Regions from separate parts of the Aminobacter sp. LjRoot7 genome, predicted to be linked through region 1. Evidence: riboswitches for the same ligand, from Rfam matches in the RefSeq annotation. Region 1 holds a riboswitch; each other region holds the start of a gene.
What was found. A riboswitch is a leader RNA that binds a small molecule or an ion and turns the genes downstream of it on or off. The one in region 1 is predicted to bind cobalamin.
Positions count from the first base shown of each region.

Region 1 (3,554 bases):
GGCGCATGAAGCGTCGCTGCTGCCACTGGAGACCTTTCCGCTGTTGCGCTGGCGCATGGCGCGGGCAGAGGACGGCATGTATGGCGGGCTTGCCAAGTTCGGCCGTGCGAACAGGCCCTATATAGAAGAGATCTTTCGCCAGGTGGTCGACCGCGGTCCGATCGCCGCTTCCGACATCGAAGGCTCGAAGGGCTCCGGCGGCTGGTGGGGCTGGAGCCAGGAAAAGCATGCCTTCGAGTGGCTGTTCTGGGCCGGCCGCATCACCACCCATTCGCGCCGCGGCTTCGAACGCCTCTACGACCTGCCAGAGCGCGTGCTCCCGGCCGACATCTACGACCGGCCTGTCCCACAAGCTGAGGACGCGCATCGCGAACTGCTGCGAATCTCCGCCCGCGCCCACGGCGTCGCCACCGGCATCTGCCTGCGCGACTATTTCCGCCTGTCGCCCGCCGACATGAAGGGCCGGCTCGAAGAGCTGGTCGAACTGGGTGAACTGATTCCCGTCCGTGTCGAAGGCTGGGACCGGCAGGCCTATCTCCACGCCGATGCCCGCATTCCGCGCAAGATCCATGCACGCGCCCTGCTTGCGCCCTTCGATCCGCTCGTCTTCGAGCGCACCCGTGCCGAGCAATTGTTCGACTTCCGGTACCGCATCGAAATCTACACCCCGGCGGAGAGGCGCCAGTACGGCTACTACGTCCTTCCCTTCCTTCTGGGCGAGCGCATCGTCGCCCGCATCGACCTGAAGGCCGACCGTCCGGCGGGTATCCTGCGCGTCCACGCCGCCTATGCAGAGCCCTGTGCTCCGCCGGAAACCGCAGCCGAACTTTACGAAGAACTCCAGCAAATGCGCGGCTGGCTCGGCCTCGAGCGCATCGAGGTGACGCCCGCCGGCGACCTTGGACCCGGCCTGAGCGACATTGCGGGTCGCTCCGCCTCGTTGACTCCACCCCTCGCGAAAGCCTAAATCGCCCACAGACGGTCCTTCGCCCGCAACGGCGAAGGCTAAGAGGGAATGCGGTGCGCGCCGGTGGCGTCAAATCCGCGGCTGTCCCCGCAACTGTGAGCGAAGAGCCAAGCTCGAAGACCACTGGGATTTTCCCGGGAAGGCGAGCGAAGGCGACGATCCGCAAGCCAGGAGACCTGCCGTCGCAGACATTGATCCGATCGCCTGGCGGGTGCCCCGGGCAAGGAGCCTGGATTTGGACTTCGACGACAACCTTCCGGTCGCATCAGCCGACGCATCCTGCGATGCAGCCGACGCGCGCTCATGCGACGTGACCATTCTCGTCTGCTCTTCTTGCCGCGACGAAACCGGCTCGGACGCCCATCCCCGCGCCGGCGCCCAGCTTGCCGAACACGCCCGCCTCGCCGCCAATGGCGAGATCGCCGTGCGCAGCGTCGAGTGCCTGGGCAACTGCAAGCGCCGCCTCAGCGCAGCACTGATCCGCGACGGCGCGTGGAGCTACGTCTTCGGCGATCTCAACACCAATTCGGGCGACGATCTCGTCGCCGGCGCAAAACTCTTCGCCACCTCGACCGACGGCCTGATCCCCTGGCGCGGTCGTCCCGACAGCCTCAAGCGCGGGCTTATCGCGCGCATCCCACCACTTGCTCTCATCAAGGAAGACACATGACCGCCTCCGTCGAACGCGTTCCCTGCACCGTCGTCACCGGCTTTCTCGGCGCCGGCAAGACCACTCTGCTGCGCAACATCCTTGAGAACTCCAAGGGCAAGCGCCTCGCAATCATCGTCAACGAGTTCGGCGATGTCGGCATCGACGGCGAGATTCTCAAGGGCTGCGGCGTCGATGCCTGCCCGGAGGAAAACATCGTCGAGCTGGCCAATGGCTGCATTTGCTGCACCGTCGCCGACGACTTTGTCCCGGCCCTCGACCAGATCCTGTCGCTTACGCCAAGGGTTGACCACATCCTGATCGAAACTTCGGGCCTGGCGCTGCCCAAGCCGCTGGTCCAAGCCTTCCAGTGGCCGACGGTCAAGAGCCGCGTGACGGTCGACGGCGTCATCGCCGTTGTCGATGGCCCCGCGCTGGCCGCAGGCAAGGTCGCCTCCGACATGGAAGCGCTTGCCGCCCAGCGCAGCGCAGACGATTCGCTTGACCACGACGACCCGGTCGAAGAAGTGTTCGAGGATCAGGTCGCCTGCGCCGACCTCATCATCCTGTCCAAGAGCGACCTGCTCGACGAAGCCGGTCACGCCCGCGCCACCGCCATCGTTCGCGAGCACCTGGCACGCGCCGTCAAGATCGTGCCGTCGGCGCATGGCAAGGTCGATCCGTCGGTTCTGCTCGGCCTCGGCCTCGCCGTCGAGGACGACATCGAAAACCGCAAGACCCATCACGACGGCGCCTTCGACCACGAGCACGACGACTTCGACACCTTCGTCATCGAAATCCCGTCGATCGCCAACCCCGACGAACTGGCGAAGCGCGTCGCCACCGCCGCCGAAGAAGAAAACGTGTTGCGTGTAAAGGGCTTCGTCGACGTCGGCGGCAAGCCGATGCGCCTGCTCGTCCAGGCTGTCGGTCCGCGCGTCAACCACTACTACGACCGTGCCTGGGCCGCCGGGGACGACCGACGCTCGCGCCTGGTCGTTATCGGCCTCAAGGGCCTCGACCGCCCGGCCATCGAGCGTATCCTGGTCGGCTGAACCGGACAGGTTGGATGCACATCCTCACCACCACCTCCGCCTCGCTCGATGACCTGATCGAGCCTGTCGACCTCAGGCAGAAGCCTGCGGATGTGGTGGCGCTGTCCTTCACCGACAGCGATCTGGCCGGCCTCGCCAGCGCCTGGAAGGCGGATGCCGAAAACCTGCCGTCGATGCGGCTCGCCAGCCTGCGCGACCTCCGCCATCCGATGTCGGTCGATCTCTGGATCGACAGCGTCGCCTGCCACGCCAAGGTCATCCTCGTCCGCATTCTCGGCGGCCACGACTGGTGGCGCTACGGCTGCGACCAGCTTGCCGCGATGGCGCGCGAAAAAGGCATCGCGCTGGCGCTCTTGCCGGGCGAAAGCCACGACGAGGATCTCAGGCTGATCGAGGCCTCGACCCTGCCGCGCACCGAACTCGACGCCCTGCTCGGCTATTTCCGCGAGGGCGGCCCGGAGAACATGAAGGCGCTGGTGGCCCGGCTGGCAGGATTGGCCGGTGGCAAAGGTGCCGTCGCCGCGCCGGTTGTGGTGCCGAAGGCGGGTTTCTACGATCCCGAGCGTGGCATTCTCAGTGATCTAGAAGCCTTTTTGGCCGGAAATGGTGGCGACCCTTCGCCCCCCCCTCTGTCCTGCCGGACATCTCCCCCGCAAGGGGGGAGATCAGCTGAGGCACGGCCTTCGCTAATCCCCAATGGCGCAAACGAGGCGCTGTCGCTGGAACTGCCAATCTCCCCCCCTGCGGGGGAGATGTCCGGCAGGACAGAGGGGGGTGCGAAAGAGCGCAATGCCTCCAGCGCCTCTGTCGTCCCCATCCTCTTCTACCGCTCGATGCTGCTGGCCGCCGATGTCGCGCCCATCGACGCTCTGGTCGAAGCGCT
Region 1 covers NZ_CAXUPX020000001.1:198,629-202,182, forward strand. Annotated here, with positions in the region: gene ACSQ3E_RS00985 (winged helix-turn-helix domain-containing protein) at 1-967, shown strand, start outside; cobalamin riboswitch at 963-1,165, shown strand; gene ACSQ3E_RS00990 (DUF1636 family protein) at 1,203-1,637, shown strand; gene cobW (cobalamin biosynthesis protein CobW) at 1,634-2,671, shown strand; gene cobN (cobaltochelatase subunit CobN) at 2,686-3,554, shown strand, end outside.

Region 2 (3,554 bases), 570 kb from region 1:
CGCGATCTTGAAGGGCGCGAGCGTCTCGGGGGTGACGTCGCCGCCGACCTTCATGCCATAGTTCCAGCCGGCGAAGAACAGGTCGGTGTCGGCGCCGAGCAGCACTTCCTTGGTGACGTATTGCGGGGCGAGTTCGGGCAGTTCGCCGACGCCCTTGCGCAGCTCCTCGCTCAGCGTCTTCCAGCCGGAGACGCCGGAATAGCCGGCCATGTGGTCGGCGAGGCCGAGCGCCAGCATCATCTCGGTCAGGTTGACGTCGTGCGAGACGGCGCGCTTGGGCGCTGCCTCGAAGGTCACGTCGCGGTTGCAGCTCTTGATGGTGACGGGGAAGCCGCTGGTCATTGATGAGGCGCAGGTGGCGAGCAGGGCGGCGGCGATGATGGGCAGGCGCATGGAGGCTCCTTGGTTTCTGTCAGCGTTCGAGGTGAAAGGAAAAGCGCGGGCGGCCGGTGATGGGATGGTCGTCGAGGGTGGCACCGACGGAAAAGCTGTCGCGGATGCGATCGGGCGTCAGGATGTCGGCGGGCGCACCGCAGGCGATGGCGCGGCCGGCGTCCATCACCAGCACGCGGTCGGCATGGGCCGAGGCGAGCGCCAGGTCGTGCAGCGAGACGATGACGGTGCAGCCGAGATTGCCAAGCAGCTCCAGCACCTCGAGCTGGTGGCGGATGTCGAGGTGGTTCGTCGGCTCGTCGAGGATCAGAAGGTCCGGCTTCTGAACCAGCGCCCGCGCAATCATTACCCGCTGCTTCTCGCCGCCTGACAGCGAGCCGAAGTCGCGCGCGGCGAGTGCGGTGAGGCCGAGCAGGGCAAGGGCCGCCTCGACCTGGTCGTAGTCGTCGTCGCTGGTGCCGAAGCTCGTGACATGCGGGGTCAGGCCCAGCTCGATGATCTCGGCGACGGTCAGGCCGAAGTCGGAGGCGCTTTCCTGCAGCACTGTGGCGATGCGGCGGGCGCAGTCGCGCGGCTTCATCTTCCAGATGTCGGTGCCGTCGAGGCGGACGGTGCCCGTCGTCGGCTTGTGGTAGCGGTAGAGGCAGCGCAACAGGCTCGACTTGCCGGCACCGTTGGGGCCGACGATGGCGAGCAATTCGCCTGGGGCAACCGCAAGGCTCACCGGCTCGAGAATGCGCTGCGAGACGCGCGGGCCCCAGCTGACGCCTTCGAGTTCGAGCAGTGCCGGGGTGGTGCCTACGAGGCGGCTAGCGGCGTAGACGCGATCGAGCATGCCCTGTCTCCGCGATCGGGCGGAGGTGGCAGAACGATCCGGTGAGCGCGCCGGTACCGAAAAAGGCAGTCGCAACCATCATCATCTCCGCGGCACACCCCGGCCGGTTGAGTTAATCGGATGATGGCAGGTCTCCTGGCTTGCGGGTGATCGCGCCTCGGAGCCTTCCCGGCCTAATGGCCAGTGGCGTGTTTCCGATTTGCTATCCGCTCACAGTTGCGGGGGCAGCCACGGTTTCGCGTCAAAGCGACGTCTCACCGTGTTCCCATTTAATCCCGTGCCCGAGTCAGGCAGCAGGAACCATCGCTGTCGTGGCTACAGTAGCGACGGGTTGCTGACAATCGCTAAAGCGTCATGCCGCCTGCTGAATTGCGTCACGCCGGTCGAGCGCGAAGGAAAACAGCGCGACGCCGAAGGCGGACAGTGCGATGGCCGCACCGACGAAGGGCAGGTCGGCATAACTCACGCCCATCGAGATCGCGGCACCACCGGCCCAGGCGCCGGCAGCGTTGCCGGCGTTGAAGGCGCCCTGGTTGAGCGTTGCGGCGAGGTTCGGCGCCTCCGAGGCGGTCTCGACGACCCGCATCTGCATCGGCGGCACGATGACGAAGGTGATGACGCCCCACATGAAGACGAGCAGGATCGCGGCGGGCGCGGAGTAGCTGAGCTCGGCGAAGGCGACGTGGATCGCCGCCATCACCACCAGCGCGCCGATGGCTGTGGGCATCAGCTTCCAGTCGGCCAGCTTGCCGCCAATAATGTTGCCGATGGTCATGCCGCCGCCGAATAGCAGCAGCACCCAGGTGACCGATTCGACCGAGAGGCCGCTGACGTCGGTCAGGATCGGCTTGATGTAGGTGAAGACGGCAAACAGGCTGCCGGAGGCCAGCGCCGAGATGATCATGGCAAGCCACACCTGCAGCTTGCCCAGCACCTTGACCTCGCCCGCGACGCCGCCCTTGCCTGGAGGGGCGACGCCCGCCGGCACGAGGAAGGCGATGGCTACGACCGAAAGCAGGCCGATGACGACGACGGCAAAGAAGGTCGCGCGCCAGCCATAGGCTTCGCCGAGAGCCGTGCCACCTGGTACACCGAGGATATTGGCAAGCGTCAGACCGGCAAACATCAGGGCAATGGCGCTGGCGCGCTTGTTGGCCGGCACCAGGCTTGCCGCCACCACCGAGCCGATGCCGAAAAAGGCGCCGTGGCCGAAGGCGGTGATGACGCGGGCGATCATCAGCGTCCAGTAGGTGGGGGCGATGGCGCAGAGCAGGTTGCCGAGCACGAACATCATGGCGAGCCCGATCAGCACCGGCTTGCGCGGCAGTTTCGCCGTGCCCACCGCGATGATCGGAGCGCCGATGACGACGCCGAGCGCGTAGCCGGTGACCAGAAGACCTGCGGCCGGGATCGACACGCCGAGGTCGGCAGCGACCTCAGGCAACAGGCCCATGATCACGAATTCGGTGGTGCCGATGCAAAAGGATGCAACGGCCAGAGCGAGGATCGGCAAGGGCATGAGCGGACTCGGGGGAGCTGAAACGATTTAGATCTACATTTTCCTCATGTCTGTCACGGCACAAGCGACGTTGATGCATTGCAGCAATGCACAGGGCGCATGGCAGGCATACGTTAGGCGCAAGCGGTGGCGATCAGGACTGCTGGGTGAGGTCGCGCCGGAGGAACTCGTAGAGCCTGTCGACCGCCGAATTGGCTGTCTGCGGATTGCGCAGGATGCCGATTTCCATTTCCGGCAAAGGCGGCAGGCCCTCGGCTTCGCCAATGACACGCAGGCCGGACGGCACGCTGCGCTGGGCAAGGCCGGCGACCGCAAGACCCGCCTGGACCACGGCGACCAGCCCGAGCAGGCTGGCGCTGGAATAGGTGCAACGAAACGACCGGTCGGCGGCACCCAGCACCTGCAGCACGCTCTTGCGCGCGACGCAGCCCGGTTCGAACAGCGCGACGGGCAGCGGATCGATCTCCCAGGCGACGTGGTTGGGCGAGGCGACCCAAACGAGCCGTTCGCGCTGCAGCACCTCGACCGCTTGCTCCGGTCCCCGGGTGATGATGGCGAGGTCGAGCTTGCCGTCGGCGAAGGTCTTCACCAGCGAGGTCGACTGTTCGCAGATCAACTCCACCGTCACCAGAGGGTGGGCGGCAGCGAAGCGCGACAGCACCGTCGGCAGCAGGAAGGCGGCATAGTCGTCCGGCACGCCGAGCCGCACGCTGCCGGCTTCCTCGGGCCGGGTGACGCTGGCCCAGGCTTCGTCGGACAGTTTCAGCAACCGCCTGGAATAGACCAGAAGCTCCTCGCCGATGGCGT
Region 2 covers NZ_CAXUPX020000001.1:771,231-774,784, reverse strand. Annotated here, with positions in the region: gene ACSQ3E_RS03780 (ABC transporter substrate-binding protein) at 1-393, opposite strand, end outside; gene ACSQ3E_RS03775 (ABC transporter ATP-binding protein) at 413-1,228, opposite strand; cobalamin riboswitch at 1,337-1,548, opposite strand; gene ACSQ3E_RS03770 (MFS transporter) at 1,581-2,747, opposite strand; gene ACSQ3E_RS03765 (LysR substrate-binding domain-containing protein) at 2,881-3,554, opposite strand, start outside.
Region 2: another riboswitch for cobalamin. It lies ahead of ACSQ3E_RS03775 (ABC transporter ATP-binding protein); the one in region 1 lies ahead of ACSQ3E_RS00990 (DUF1636 family protein).

Region 3 (3,554 bases), 790 kb from region 1:
CTTGCGAAGGGGCATTCTTTCCTCCTTGGAGAGATCAGAAACACGATTCATCGCCGATGCCGGTTATCAATCAGTTTACCATAGACCCCTTGGGGAACGAAAAGCGGCTTGAAGGATTGTCCACCTAGCTGTTCGGACAATCAAGATCGCGTGATCAATGGTCTTGCCCGCTGTCGCCGAATATGTGAACGCATTCAGTATTCATCAATTCGGACGTGGCAAAGTTGGCGTCCGATACATCCCTCCATCGGACGACCATCCAATGAAAAGAGTTCGCAAGGCAGTTTTTCCGGTCGCGGGCCTCGGCACGCGTTTTCTGCCTGCCACCAAGTCTATCCCCAAGGAAATGCTGACCGTGGTCGATCGCCCGGTCATCCAGTATGTGGTCGACGAGGCGCGCGAAGCGGGCATCGAACATTTCATTTTCGTCACCGGCCGCAACAAGGCGGTCATCGAAGACCATTTCGACGTCCAGTTCGAGCTCTATGACACGCTCGCTCAGCGCGGCAAGACCGAGCAGCTGGAGCGCCTGCAGCGGCTGCAGCCGGCTCCGGGCCAGACCTCGTTCACCCGCCAGCAGGTGCCACTCGGCCTTGGCCACGCTGTCTGGTGCGCGCGCGAGCTGGTCGGTGACGAGCCCTTTGCGCTGCTTCTGCCCGACATGATCATGCAGTCGGAAAAGAGCTGCATGCGCGAAATGGTCGAGCTCTATGCCGAGACCGGCAACAACATCATCGCCGTCCAGGAATGCGATCCGGCCGAGGCGCACAAATACGGCATCGTCGGCAAGGGCAAGTCCGTGCACACCGGCTTCGAGATCGAAGGCATGGTGGAGAAGCCCAAGCAGGGAACAGCACCGTCCAACCTGTTCATCAACGGCCGCTACATCCTGCAGCCTGAGATCTTCAACATCCTGGCAAGCCAGGAGCGTGGCGCCGGCGACGAGATTCAGCTCACCGACGCGATGCTCAAGCTCGAGAAGATGCAGTCCTTCTACGGCTACCACTATCGCGGCCGCACCTTCGACTGTGGTTCGCCGGAAGGCTTTGTCGAGGCCAACGTCGCCTTCGCCCTGTCGCGGTCCGATCTCAGCAAGAGCATGGCCGGAATCATCGAAGGCCTGCTCGGCGAGATCAAGCCGGGCAAGTAACCGCATGTCGCCCGTGCGTCAGGATTGGACGCATGGTGCGATGGCTTTCGGCTGCTGCTGCCGCTAGAACTACCCTGCCAGGTGCCCGCAGCGATGCGGGAGAATCGGGAACACGGTGCAAATCCGTGGCGTGCCCAACGCTGTAAGAGGGACCGTATCGGCAAAAGCCACTGTTCATCTTGAACGGGAAGGTGCCGAAGACGGGTTGAACTCGAGCCAGAAGACCGGCCCGGCAGACATCGACCTCCGCATGGTCAGGCGGGGGGAAACCGATATGCTCGCCAGGGGACATGCGATGCTTGCTGACCAGTTGAATGCCATTTCAGGCTCTTTCGACATTGCCGCCCAGGATGCCGTCTACCGCGCCATCTTCACGCGCCGCGACGTGCGCAGCCATTTCCTGCCCGATCCGGTCGACGACGACGTGCTGGCACGGCTCCTGCTCGCGGCCCATCACGCGCCATCGGTCGGCTTCATGCAGCCGTGGAATTTCATCGTCATCCGCGACTGCGAACGGCGTGAGCGGGTGCGTGACCTGTTCTTCGCGGCGCGGCAGCAGGAACTGCCGCATATCGCTGAGGAGCGGCGCGAACTGTACCGCAAGCTCAAGCTCGAAGGCATCTGCGAGAGCCCGCTCAACCTGGTAGTCACCTGCGACCGCAGCCGTTCGGAAAACTCCCCGCTGGGACGATGGCACAATCCGGAGATGGATCTCTTCAGCACTGTCTGCGCGGTGCAGAATTTCTGGCTCGCCGCGCGTGCCGAAGGTGTGGGCGTCGGCTGGGTCAGTATCCTCGATCGCGAGGCGCTGAAACGATTGCTCGGTATTCCCGATCACGTCGTGCCGGTTGCCTATCTCTGTGTCGGCCATGTCAGCGAGTTCGCAGAGAAGCCTGATCTAGAGCGGCATGGCTGGGGCCGCCGCCTGCCGCTTGCCGAGCTAATCATGAGCGAGGTGTATGCGGGGCAGGGGGAGGCGGCCCTCAAGGCCGCCGCAACCGGCATTAGCGGCTTGCCTGCAGCAGGCTAGCGCTGGATTCTCAGCCCGACAAAGACGCTGTTGGTCTTGGCGTCGCGGCCGGACAAGGTGCTGTCGAAGGTCTCGTGGCGCAGCCTGCCGGTAAGGCCAGCATAGCGGTTGAGCCACCAGGTCATGCCTGCTTCAGCGCTCAGCCTGAGCTCGTGGTCGTTGGAGCTGGCGTAGTCGCGGTAGCCGACGCCGCCGGCCAGGAATGCGGTCAGGTTGGAGCGGATCTGACGCTCGACGCTGAGGCGGCCGTTGTAGAGCACCGAGCCGCTGTCGCCAGCGGTGGTCGATCCCTCGACCAGGGTTTCGCCGGTCAGGCCGACGATCGTGCCGCGCATCGGCGACCATTTGAGGTCGGCGGCAATGGTCGCGGCGGAAACCGTCTTTAGCCGGTCATCGTCGAAATCCTCCGAGATCCAGCCGGCCGAAATTTCGCCGCCGAACTTCTCACCCATGTCGATCTCGACGCCGGCGCGGGCACCGGTGCGCCTGGACGAGCGCTCGAAAGTGGCGGTATCAAAGCGCAGGTCATAGACGCGGCGCCCGAACTCGACCTCGCCAAAGGGCGTGAACGCAGGCGAGACCTCGTAGCCGACGCGGACCTTGCCGGTATAGAGCGTCGAGTCGCGGTCCTTCTGCGACAGCGTGGTGCCGTCAGTCAGTTCGGCATCGCTGTAGCTTTCGTCGACGACTTCGCCGGTGACACCGAAGCGGAACTTGCCGACATCCTTTTCGACACCCAACGCGCCGTTGAGCGTGTGCAAAGTTGGCCGCTCAGCAGTGCCGGAGATGACCACGGGCGATGACGTCGATTCCGGGCGCATGCTGTAGCCAAGCCGCGCCAGCGCGCGCATGTCGTCCGCGAGGTCGAGCTGCAATCGCCCGTCGATGCCGCCGCTGAGATCCTTGACCTCCTGGCCGGAGATGGATTTGCGGTAGTTGCCATAGGCGTCGATGGTGGCCGAATGGTTTTCCCAGTCGGACGCGGCATTCAGCCTGAGCGTTGTTTCGGACAGGATCGCCGACTTTCCGCCGAAGCTGGAATCGGCGTTCGACGTAGCGGTGACGCCCTGTTCGAGGCTCGGCTTGAGCAAGAAGGTGCCGAAGCGGATGCCGGTAGGCTCGAATGGGTTCGCGTCCAGCTGTGGCCTGCGGCCTTCGATAGCGCGCTGGCGCTCGGCTTCGGGGCCGTTCTCGATCTCGGTTTCGGAATCGACGGTACCCTGGCGCACGGTGCCGGTGGTCAGCTCTTCGTCGGTTACCGGCGTGGCTGGCGTCTCCGCGGCCGCGGCCGCGGGCGCGGTGGTGCCGGCCTGCCGCTCGCGGGCTTCACGGGCGCGCAGGCGCGCGGTCGTGGGCGGGCGGGCGGATGACGAG
Region 3 covers NZ_CAXUPX020000001.1:991,301-994,854, reverse strand. Annotated here, with positions in the region: gene ACSQ3E_RS04860 (lytic murein transglycosylase) at 1-15, opposite strand, end outside; gene galU (UTP--glucose-1-phosphate uridylyltransferase GalU) at 263-1,150, shown strand; cobalamin riboswitch at 1,213-1,397, shown strand; gene bluB (5,6-dimethylbenzimidazole synthase) at 1,446-2,180, shown strand; gene ACSQ3E_RS04845 (outer membrane beta-barrel protein) at 2,177-3,554, opposite strand, start outside.
Region 3: another riboswitch for cobalamin. It lies ahead of bluB (5,6-dimethylbenzimidazole synthase); the one in region 1 lies ahead of ACSQ3E_RS00990 (DUF1636 family protein).